DNA from 3 places in the Streptomyces sp. NPDC014891 genome. Region 2 is predicted to be linked to each of the others. Evidence: riboswitches for the same ligand, from Rfam matches in the RefSeq annotation. Region 2 holds a riboswitch; each other region holds the start of a gene.
What was found. Region 2 has a riboswitch for cobalamin ahead of ACF09E_RS07990 (ABC transporter substrate-binding protein). Riboswitches for the same ligand answer to the same signal wherever they lie in the genome.
Positions count from the first base shown of each region.

Region 1: linked by a shared signal. The riboswitch ahead of ACF09E_RS02565 (energy-coupling factor ABC transporter permease) and the one ahead of ACF09E_RS07990 (ABC transporter substrate-binding protein) in region 2 are both predicted to bind cobalamin.
Region 3: linked by a shared signal. The riboswitch ahead of cobN (cobaltochelatase subunit CobN) and the one ahead of ACF09E_RS07990 (ABC transporter substrate-binding protein) in region 2 are both predicted to bind cobalamin.

Region 1 is NZ_JBIBWF010000001.1:621,979-625,240, reverse strand. Features, by position in the region: gene ACF09E_RS02570 (energy-coupling factor ABC transporter substrate-binding protein) at 1-405, opposite strand, end outside; gene ACF09E_RS02565 (energy-coupling factor ABC transporter permease) at 402-1,100, opposite strand; cobalamin riboswitch at 1,129-1,361, opposite strand; gene ACF09E_RS02560 (PTS-dependent dihydroxyacetone kinase phosphotransferase subunit DhaM) at 1,444-1,881, opposite strand; gene dhaL (dihydroxyacetone kinase subunit DhaL) at 2,040-2,678, opposite strand; gene dhaK (dihydroxyacetone kinase subunit DhaK) at 2,705-3,262, opposite strand, start outside.
Region 2 is NZ_JBIBWF010000002.1:760,937-764,198, reverse strand. Features, by position in the region: gene ACF09E_RS08000 (amino acid permease) at 1-1,157, shown strand, start outside; gene ACF09E_RS07995 (Mov34/MPN/PAD-1 family protein) at 1,281-1,709, shown strand; cobalamin riboswitch at 1,715-1,843, shown strand; gene ACF09E_RS07990 (ABC transporter substrate-binding protein) at 1,881-2,852, shown strand; gene ACF09E_RS07985 (FecCD family ABC transporter permease) at 3,101-3,262, shown strand, end outside.
Region 3 is NZ_JBIBWF010000008.1:141,632-144,893, reverse strand. Features, by position in the region: gene cobN (cobaltochelatase subunit CobN) at 1-1,227, opposite strand, end outside; cobalamin riboswitch at 1,267-1,392, opposite strand; gene ACF09E_RS23305 (cobalamin biosynthesis protein CobG) at 1,494-2,798, shown strand; gene ACF09E_RS23300 (precorrin-8X methylmutase) at 2,795-3,262, shown strand, end outside.

The sequences.
Region 1 (3,262 bases), on a different contig from region 2:
CCCGGGCAGGTCGGACGCACCGGCCCCGGCCCCTTCGGCCCCGGCCCCTTCGGCCCTGGTCAGGTCGGCCCCGGGCAGGTCGGCCCCGGAACCCTCCGCGACGGCTCGCGCCGCCCCCTGCCGACGGCCGCGGCGCAGGCCGAAGTAGTACGCCAGGACGCCGGCGCCGAGAGCGGCCTGCAGGGCGAACAGCGCGGACTCGATCTCCCCGGACGGGGGTTCGTAGAGCGGGCTGAACCACGGTTCGTAGTCCGGCCGCAGCTCCGTGATCGCGGTCTCGGCCTCCGCGTCCGCCCCGGCGAAGGGCTCCTCCTTGTGGTCGCCGAGCCCCAGGGCGAGCGGCAGCACCGCGAGCGCGGCGACGACGAGCAGCAGCAGGGTGTTGATCTTCGCGTTCCGGCTCATCGCGCGGCCGCCTCCTCGCGTCGCTCCGACGTGCGCCCGGCGAGGACGCCGAGCCGGACCAGTTCGCCCTTGCTGGACTGGGTGAGCAGGCGCATCACCAGCACGGTGAGCAGGCCCTCGCTCACGGCGAGCGGGATCTGCGTCACGGCGAAGATCCCGCCGAACTTGGCGAGCGCGCCGGGGATGCCGCTGCCCGGGTCCGGGAAGGCGAGCGCCAGCTGGACGCTGGTCACGCAGTAGGTCGACAGGTCGGCGACGAACGCGCCGAAGAACACGGCGACCATCAGCGGCGCGCCGAACCGGCGCAGCAGCACGTAGGCGCCGTAGCCCGCCCACGGCCCGACGATCGCCATCGAGAAGACGTTCGCGCCGAGCGTGGTCAGGCCGCCGTGGGCGAGCAGCAGCGCCTGGAACAGCAGGGTGATGGTCCCCAGGACCGCCATGATCGGCGGCCGGAACAGTATCGCTCCCAGACCCGTACCGGTCGGATGGGAGCAGCTGCCGGTCACCGAGGGCAGCTTGAGTGCCGACAGGACGAACGTGAAGGCGCCGGCGGCGCCGAGCAGCAGCGTGGACTCCGGGTTGGACCGCACCTCGCGGGTCAGCGCGCGGACCCCGTGGACGACGAACGGCGCGGACGCGACGCCCCAGGCGGCCGCGTGCACAGGGGGTAGGTACCCCTCGGCTATATGCATGGTCGGGAGACCCTCTCCAGCACCTCGTGGATGGACAACGCACCCTGGCCGGTCTCCTGGCTGACGGTCATTCCGTCCGGCTCCGCCTTCCCACACCACGAGGGTCTCCCGACGTGGTCCAGTGGCTTCCCGAGGGCGTTCCCCGGGGGTGGAGCCGGACCTCCCGATCACAGTGGCGAGGGCCGCACCGGTACCGCACCGGTTTCCCGTACACCAAGGCCCTGCGACATTAGTGCGTTGACCTGCTGGATCACAACAAGGCCGGTACCGGGTGCGGCCCCACGCCCACTCCCCGCAGTCGGCCCGGGCGGCACCGGACGACCGCCGGGGGCCGCTCCCTCCGTCAGTCCTTGCGGTACGCGTACGCCTCCGCCGCGGCGGCCGCCACGGCGTCCAGGTCCCCGCCGGCGCCGGCGGTGACGCAGGCGGCGACCGCGCCCTCGACGAACGGCGCGTCCACGAGCCGGGCGCCCTCGGGCAGTTCGTCGCCCTCGGCGAGGAGGGCCTTCACGGTCAGCACCGCACTGCCCAGATCGACGAGGAGCACCACTCCCGCGCCGCGGTCGGCGGCCTTCGCCGCCTCGCAGATCAGCGCGGAACTCGTCCCGAGACCGCCGTCGGGGGTCCCGCCGGCCGGCACGACCGGGGCGAGGTCGCCGCCCCCGGCGAGCCCGCGGGCCAGCTCGGCGACGGAGGCCGCGACGGCCGCGCTGTGCGACACGAGCACGATGCCGACCGGACGGCCGCGGTCGGTGCCGCCGGTCCCGCTCTCGTCGCTCACACCGTCGGTCCGACTCACGCCGCTCACACCGTCCGTCCCGCTCACGTCACGCACTCCGTCGGTACGACTCACGCCACGCACACCGTCCGTCCCGCTTTCGCCGCTCGATCCGTCGTTCCCGCTCCCGCCGCTCAGCCCTCCGCTCTCGCCCCCGCCGCTCATGCCGTCCCCTCGGCGGCAGGGTGCTCCTCGCCGCGGGCGACCTCGTCGAGGGCGGCGAAGAGCAGCGCCGAGGACGTGGCCCCCGGATCCTGGTGCCCCACCGACCGCTCGCCCAGATAGCTGGCCCTGCCCTTGCGCGCCCGCAGGGGTACGGTCGCCAGGGCGCCCTCCGCGGCGGCCGCGCGCGCGGCGCCGAACGAAGCGCGCAGCCCGTCCACCGCCGGCGTGAGCGCGTCGAGCATCGTCTTGTCGCCGACCTGCGCCCCGCCGAGCTGGGACACGGCGGCCACTCCCGTACCGAGCGCCTCCGCGAGCTGTTCCCGGGTGACGCGCGGGTCGTCCCCGAGGGTCTTGCCGGTACGGCGGAGGAGCGTGCCGTACAGCGGTCCCGAGGCGCCGCCCACGGTGGAGATCAGCTGCCGGCCGGCTGCGGTGAGGGCGGCGCCCGGCGTCGCGGGCGGGTCCTCGCCCAGGGCGGTGGTCACGGCGGCGAAGCCGCGCCGGAGGTTGGCGCCGTGGTCCGCGTCGCCGATGGCCGAGTCGAGCTCGGTGAGCCGGTCCGCCTCCCGGTCCACGGACTCGGCCACGGCGGCCAGCCAGCGCACGAGGAAGGCGGCGTCGAAGGTCTGCGTCATGTCGGGCTCCTGTTCCCTCGTCCGTCTCACCGGCCCCAGCGCAGCGCGGGCGTCGCCACGGGGGCGTCCCAGAGGCGCAGGAGCTCCTCGTCGACCTCGCACAGGGTGACCGAGCAGCCGGCCATGTCGAGCGAGGTCACGTAGTTGCCGACGAGGGTCCGGGCGACCGGCACCCCGCGTTCGCCCAGGACGCGCTGGACCTCGGCGTTGAACCCGTACAGCTCCAGGAGCGGTGTCGCGCCCATGCCGTTCACGAGGGCGATGACGGGGCCCGAGGGGCGGAGGTCCTCGACGACGGCGTCGACGGCGAAGTCGGCGATCTCCCGGGAGGTCATCATCGGGCGCCGCTCGCGACCGGGTTCGCCGTGGATCCCGACGCCCAACTCCAGCTCGCCCTCGGGGAGGTCGAAGGTGGGGCTGCCCTTGGCGGGGGTCGTGCAGGCACTGAGGGCGACCCCGAAGGAGCGGGAGCGCTCGTTGACCCGGCGTGCGATCGCCTCCACGCGCTCCAGCGGAGCGCCCTCCTCGGCGGCGGCTCCCGCGATCTTCTCGACGAAGAGGGTGGCACCGGTCCCGCGCCGCCC
Region 2 (3,262 bases):
TCGCGGAGTACGCACGCGAGTTCGTCGGCCCCTTCTGGGGCTTCGTGACCGGCTGGACGTACTGGCTCTTCTGGGTCGTCACCGGCATCACCGAAGTCACCGCCGCGGCCACCTATATGACGTACTGGTGGGACATCCCGCAGTGGATCTCCGCGCTGGTCTTCACCGTGATCCTCTACGGCGCCAACCTGATCTCCGTGAAGCTCTTCGGCGAGCTGGAGTTCTGGTTCTCCATGGTCAAGGTCACCGCCATCATCGGCATGATCCTGATCTGCGCCGGCATCCTCACCGTCGGCTTCTCCGACGCCGGGGACACCGCCTCCGTGACCCACCTGTGGGACCAGGGCGGTTTCTTCCCCACCGGCATCGGCAACACGCTGATGACCCTGCAGATCGTCATGTTCGCCTTCCTCGCCGTCGAGCTGGTCGGCGTCACCGCCGGCGAGTCCAAGGATCCGAAGACCGTCCTGCCCAAGGCCATCAACACCGTGCCGTGGCGCATCGCCGTCTTCTACGTCGGCGCGCTGATCATGATCCTGTCGGTCGTCCCGTGGACCGAGTTCCAGCCGGGCGTCTCCCCGTTCGTCGCCGCCTTCGAGAAGATGGGCCTCGGCGTCGGCGCCGCCATCGTCAACTTCGTGGTGCTGACCGCGGCCCTCTCCTCCTGCAACTCGGGCATGTACTCCACCGGCCGCATGCTGCGCGACCTCGCGCTCAACGGCCAGGGCCCCAAGGTCTTCACGAAGCTCACCAAGAGCGGCACCCCGCTGCTCGGCCTGACCTTCTCGGCCTCGCTCATGCTGGTCGGCGTCTGGATCAACTACGTCGCCCCCGGCAAGGCCTTCGAGTACGTCGTCTCCTTCGCCACCATCTCCGGCATGTGGGCCTGGATCATGATCCTGGTCTGCCAGATCCGCTACCGCGCCAAGGCGAACCGCGGCGAGCTCCCCCAGTCCGCCTTCAAGGCCCCGGGAGCCCCGTACACCAGCTGGTTCGCGCTCCTCTTCATCGGCATGGTCATCGTCATGATGGGCATCGACGAGGGCGCCCGCGTCTCCCTGTACGCGGCCCCGGTCTGGGGTCTCATCCTGGGCGTCTCCTACCTGGTCCTGAAGTCCCGCAACCCCGAGGGCGCCGCCTTCGCCAAGCGGTCCTGACCGGACCCCGCGGGCGGTCGCCCCGGGCCGTCCCCAAGCGGCCCTGACCACGACCGTCTCGGCATACGGGCCGTTCCGTACCACTCCCCGGTACGGAACGGCCCGTCGGCTTATCCTGTCGGCATGCTGACCATCACCCGGGCCCTGTACGACCAGATCGTGGAACACTCCCGCGCGGACCACCCCGACGAGGCCTGCGGCGTGGTCGCGGGACCGGTCGGCACCGGCCGCCCCGAGCGGTTCATCCCGATGCTCAACGCCGCGCGCTCGCCCACCTTCTACGAGTTCGACTCCGCGGACCTGCTCAAGCTCTACCGCGAGATGGACGACCGGGACGAGGAGCCCGTCATCGTCTACCACTCGCACACCGCGACCGAGGCCTACCCGTCCCGCACGGACATCTCGTACGCCAACGAGCCCCAGGCCCACTACGTCCTCGTGTCCACCGCCGACACCGACGGCGCCGGACCCTTCCAGTTCCGCTCCTTCACCATCGTCGAGGGCGTCGTGACCGAGGAAGAGGTCGAGGTCGTCGAGGAGTACGCCGCCTGAGACACTGACCGGGACCAACGGGCGGCAGGACCCAGGAAGCCGGTGCGAATCCGGCACGGTCCCGCCACTGTGACCGCCTTCCCCGAGGGGAGGCGGAAGCCAGGAACTGACCTGCCGCCTTCTCACCACCGATCGGGGACGTGGAAATCCCCGGAGGAGGCACGTTCCGCCATGTCCAGGCACCGCCGCACCCTGCTGCCCGCCGTCCTCCTGCTCCCGCTGCTCGCCGCCTGCTCGGCGCCCGCGGAGCAGGCTCCCGACGCCGGGGCCGCCCCCGGATTCCCGTACACCGTCACCAACTGCGGTGTGAAGACGACCTTCACGGCCCCGCCGAAGCGGGCGGTCACCATGAACCAGCACGTCACCGAGGTCATGCTCGCCCTCGGCCTGGAGAAGTCGCTCGTCGGCACCGCCTACCTCGACGACACGGTCCTCCCCGCCTACAAGAAGGCGTACGACTCCGTCCCGGTCCTCGCGAAGGAGTACCCCTCCAAGGAGGCCCTGCTCGCCGCGAACCCCGACTTCGTCTACGGCGGCTACTCCTCCGCCTTCGCGAGCAAGGACGGCCGGAGCCGCGACGACCTGAAGCGCGCGGGCATCTCCACCCGCCTCAACACCGAGTACTGCCCCTCCGGTTCGCCCTCCGTGGACGACCTCTACCGCGAAGTCGAGGAGGTCGGGCGGACGTTCGGCGTCCCCGACCGGGCCACGACCTGGGTCCGCGAGGCGCGGACCACCGTCGCCGCCACCGAGAAGCGGCTCAAGGGCACCGCGCCGGTCTCCGTCTTCGTCTACGACAGCGGCGACAAGACCGCCTTCACCGCCGGCGGCAAGGGCATCGGCAACGAGCTCATCACCCGCGCCGGCGGCCGGAACGTCTTCGCCGACCTCGACAAGGCCTTCGGCGACGCCACCTGGGAGCAGGTCGTCGCCCGCAAGCCCGAGGTCGTCGTCATCTACGACTACGGCTCCACCACCGTCGAGCAGAAGAAGCAGCGGCTCCTCGACGACCCGGCCCTCAAGGACGTCCCGGCGATCAAGAACCGCCGGTTCGCCGTGATGCCGCTCTCCGACACCGTCCTCGGCGTCCGCGTCCCCGCGGCCGTCGACAAGCTGGCCGCCCAGCTCCACCCGGCCCGATGAGCGCGGGGCCCGCCCGCGCGGCGAGCACACCGGAAGACCCGCCGCAGCCCCTGCCGCCGACCCCGGCCCCCACCGAGCGACGGAGTGCCCCCACGACGGGGCCGACGCGACCGGGTGGTCCCGCCTCCGTGGCGGCCGGGTCCCGCTCGTCCGCCGAGTTCGGGCCTGCCCGGCCAGCCCGCCCCGGCGCGCCCGAGAAGGGCCCGGCCGGGAAGCCCCCGGCCGGCAAGGCCCCGCCCGGCAAGGCCCTGGCCGGGAAGGCCCTCCCCGGGAAGGCCCCCGCCGGCGGGCGTCTGCGGTACGCGGTCGTCGTCACCGGACTCGTCCTCGCCCTGGCCGCCGCCGCGATCGCCTCGCTCGCCCTCGGCTCCGTCCGCATCCCGCCCGGCCAGGTCCTCGACGTCCTCACC
Region 3 (3,262 bases), on a different contig from region 2:
GGCGAGCTGCTCCTCCGTCAGCCAGTCCTGGTCGTGGCCGCCGGCCTCGATGAGGGCGTAGATCAGCTCGTCGCCGTCGCCGGAGACCACGCCCGGCAGGTCCGCCTCGGGCCCGAAGTCGTACCCCTCGGCGATCAGCCGGCGCAGCAGCGACACGGCGGAGGCCGGGGTGTCGAGGCCGACGGCGTTGCCGATGCGGGAGTGCTTCGTCGGGTAGGCGGAGAGGACGAGCGCCAGCCTCTTCTCGGCGTTCGGGATGTGCCGGAGGCGGGCGTGCCGCACGGCGATCCCGGCGACACGGGCGGCGCGCTCGGCGTCGGCCACGTAGGCGGGCAGGCCGTCCTCGTCGATCTCCTTGAAGGAGAACGGCACGGTGATCAGGCGCCCGTCGAACTCGGGGACGGCGACCTGTCCGGCGGCGTCCAGCGGGGACAGGCCCTCGTCGTTCTCCTCCCAGGCGGCGCGCGAACCGGTCAGGCACAGGGCCTGGAGGATCGGCACGTCGAGCGCGGCGAGCGCGCCCGCGTCCCAGGCCTCCTCGTCGCCGCCGGCCTGCGCCTCGGCGGGCTTGGTGCCGCCCGCCGCGAGGACGGTGGTGACGATCGCGTCGGCGGTGCGGAGCCTGTCGATCAGCTCCGGTTCGGGGGCGCGCAGGGAGGTCACGTACAGCGGGACGGCCCGCGCACCGGCGTCCTCGATCGCGTCGCACAGGACGCCGACGAAGGCGGTGTTCCCGCTCATGTGGTGGGCGCGGTAGTAGAGCACGGCGACGGTGGGGCCGGTGGTCGCGCGGGCGGTGCGCTCCAGCGGGCCCCAGGTCGGGGCGGCCGCCGGGGACTCGAAGCCGTGACCGGTGAGCAGCACGGTGTCGGAGAGGAAGCGGGCCAGCTGCTCCAGGTTCGCCGGGCCGCCGTGCGCCAGGTAGGCGTGCGCCTCGGTGGCGACGCCGACGGGGACGGTGGACGCCTCCATCAGCTGCGCGTCGGGAGCCTGTTCGCCGCTGAGGACGACCACCGGCTTTCCGGCGGCGCGCACCGCGTCGAGGCCGTCCTCCCAGGAGCGGAGGCCGCCGAGGAGACGGACGACGACGAGGTCGGCCTCGGCCAGGAGGCCGGTCAGGTCGGCGAGGGGGAGACGGGCGGGGTTGGCGAAGCGGTACTCCACCGGACCGCCGGCCGCGCGGGCGCTGAGCAGGTCGGTGTCGGAGTGCGACAGCAGCAGGAGCATGGCGAGCTCAGGCCTTCCTCGGGGTTGTCCGCGCCCCGGGTGGTCGTGTGGACGGCGGGAGTTCCTGACTCACCCGCGGATGCGGGCTCACAGTGGCGGGACCGCGCCGGATTCTCACCGGGCTTCCTCCCCGGGGTCCTGGGACCCCATGCCGATCTGCATCCTAGATCGTGGCGTCGGCGGGCCCCAGGGAGCGGCGGAGTCGACCGGATCACACCCGCTGGTCGACCGGATCACACCCGCTGGTCGGCCGGTTCCCCGTCGGTATGCTCGCCGCCATGCCGCCCACCCCGCCCCCGACGCCCGAACCGGGCGAACCTCGCACAAGGGACCGTGGCGACGCGTGCCCCGGGGCGCTGCGCCTGCACTCCGCCGACGACGGCCGCCTCGCCCGACTCCGGCTTCCCGGAGGGCGCCTGACGGCACATCAGGTCGAGATCCTGGCGGCCGCCGCGGAGCGTCTGGGCGACGGACGGCTCAGCGTCACCTCCCGCGGCAACGCCGAGCTGCGCGGTCTCGGCGACGACTGCGGGGCCGAGCTGGCGGCGCTCCTCGCCGAGGCCGGCCTGCTGCCCTCCCCCAGCCACGAACGCGTCCGGAACATCGTCGCCTCGCCGGCCTCGGGCCTCGACGGACTCGGCGCGGCCGACGTGCAGTTGTGGGCCCGGGAGCTCGACACCCACCTGCTCTCCGCGCCCTGGGCGGCGGCGCTCTCCGGCCGGTTCCTCTTCGTCCTCGACGACGGGCGGGGGGACGTCGCCGGACTCGGCGGCGATGTGACCTTGGTCGCAGTGGGCGGCGGGGAGGCGGAGCTGCACGTCGGCGGGCGGGCCGTCCGGCTCGCGGCCTCCGACGCGCCCGCGGCCGCGCTGGCCGCGGCGGGCGGTTTCCTGGCCGCCGCCGCCGAGGCCGGCACCGGCGCCTGGCGGGTCCGCGAGCTGCCTCCGGGGTACGGCGTGGACCTCGCGGAGTGCGGGGTCGCCGGGGAATCCGTCCCCGCGCCGGCGCTCCCGTACGGCCCTCCCCCCGCGCCCGGCGTCCTCGGGCCCGCCGCCCTGTCGGTGCTCGCCCCGCTCGGCCGGCTCACCGCCGGCCGGCTGCGGGCGCTGCTCCCCGCCGACGAGGTACGGCTCACGCCCTGGCGCGGGGTCGTCGTGGCCGGAACGGACCCCGGGCGGCTGCCCCTGCTCGACGCGGCCGGGCTGATCACCCGCCCCGACTCCCCCTGGGCCGGGGTCACCGCCTGCACCGGACGGCCGGGCTGCGCCAAGTCCCTCGCGGACGTCCGCGAGGACGCGACACCGGGACCGACCCCGGGCCCCGGCTCCGGCTCGGGACCAGCCCCGGGCCCCGGCTCGGGCTCGGAACCGGCCCCGGGATCCGGCTCGCGCCGATCCGGCCCGCCCGTCCTCCCCGTGCACTTCTCCGGGTGCGAGCGGCGCTGCGGACACCCGCACGGCGTCTGGACCGACGTCCTCGCCACCGCCGGCGGCGACTACCTGGTGAACGGCGTTCCCACCCCCCGTACCGCCCTGCCCGAAGCCGTGACCGCGGCCCGCACGACGAGATGAGCGAGAGCAACAGGATGTTCGACTACGAGAAGGACGGGGCGGAGATCTACCGCCGGTCCTTTGCCACGATCCGCGCCGAGGCGGATCTGGCGGGCCTGCCCGCCGACGTCGCCCAGGTGGCGGTCCGGATGATCCACGCCTGCGGCATGACCGACCTCGTACGCGACATCGCCTGGTCGCCGCAGGTCGTCACGCGGGCCCGCGCCGCCCTCCGGGCCGGAGCACCGATCCTCTGCGACGCGCAGATGGTCGCGAGCGGCGTCACCCGGCGGCGGCTGCCCGCCGACAACGACGTGGTCTGCACCCTCTCCGACCCGTCCGTGCCGGCCCTCGCCGCCGAGCTGGGCACCACCCGCTCCGCCGCCGCCCTCGAACTGTGGCGGGACCGCCTCGAAGGCTCGGTCGTCGCCATCGGCAACGCGCCGACCGCCCTCTTCCACCTGCTCCAGATGGTCGCCGACGGC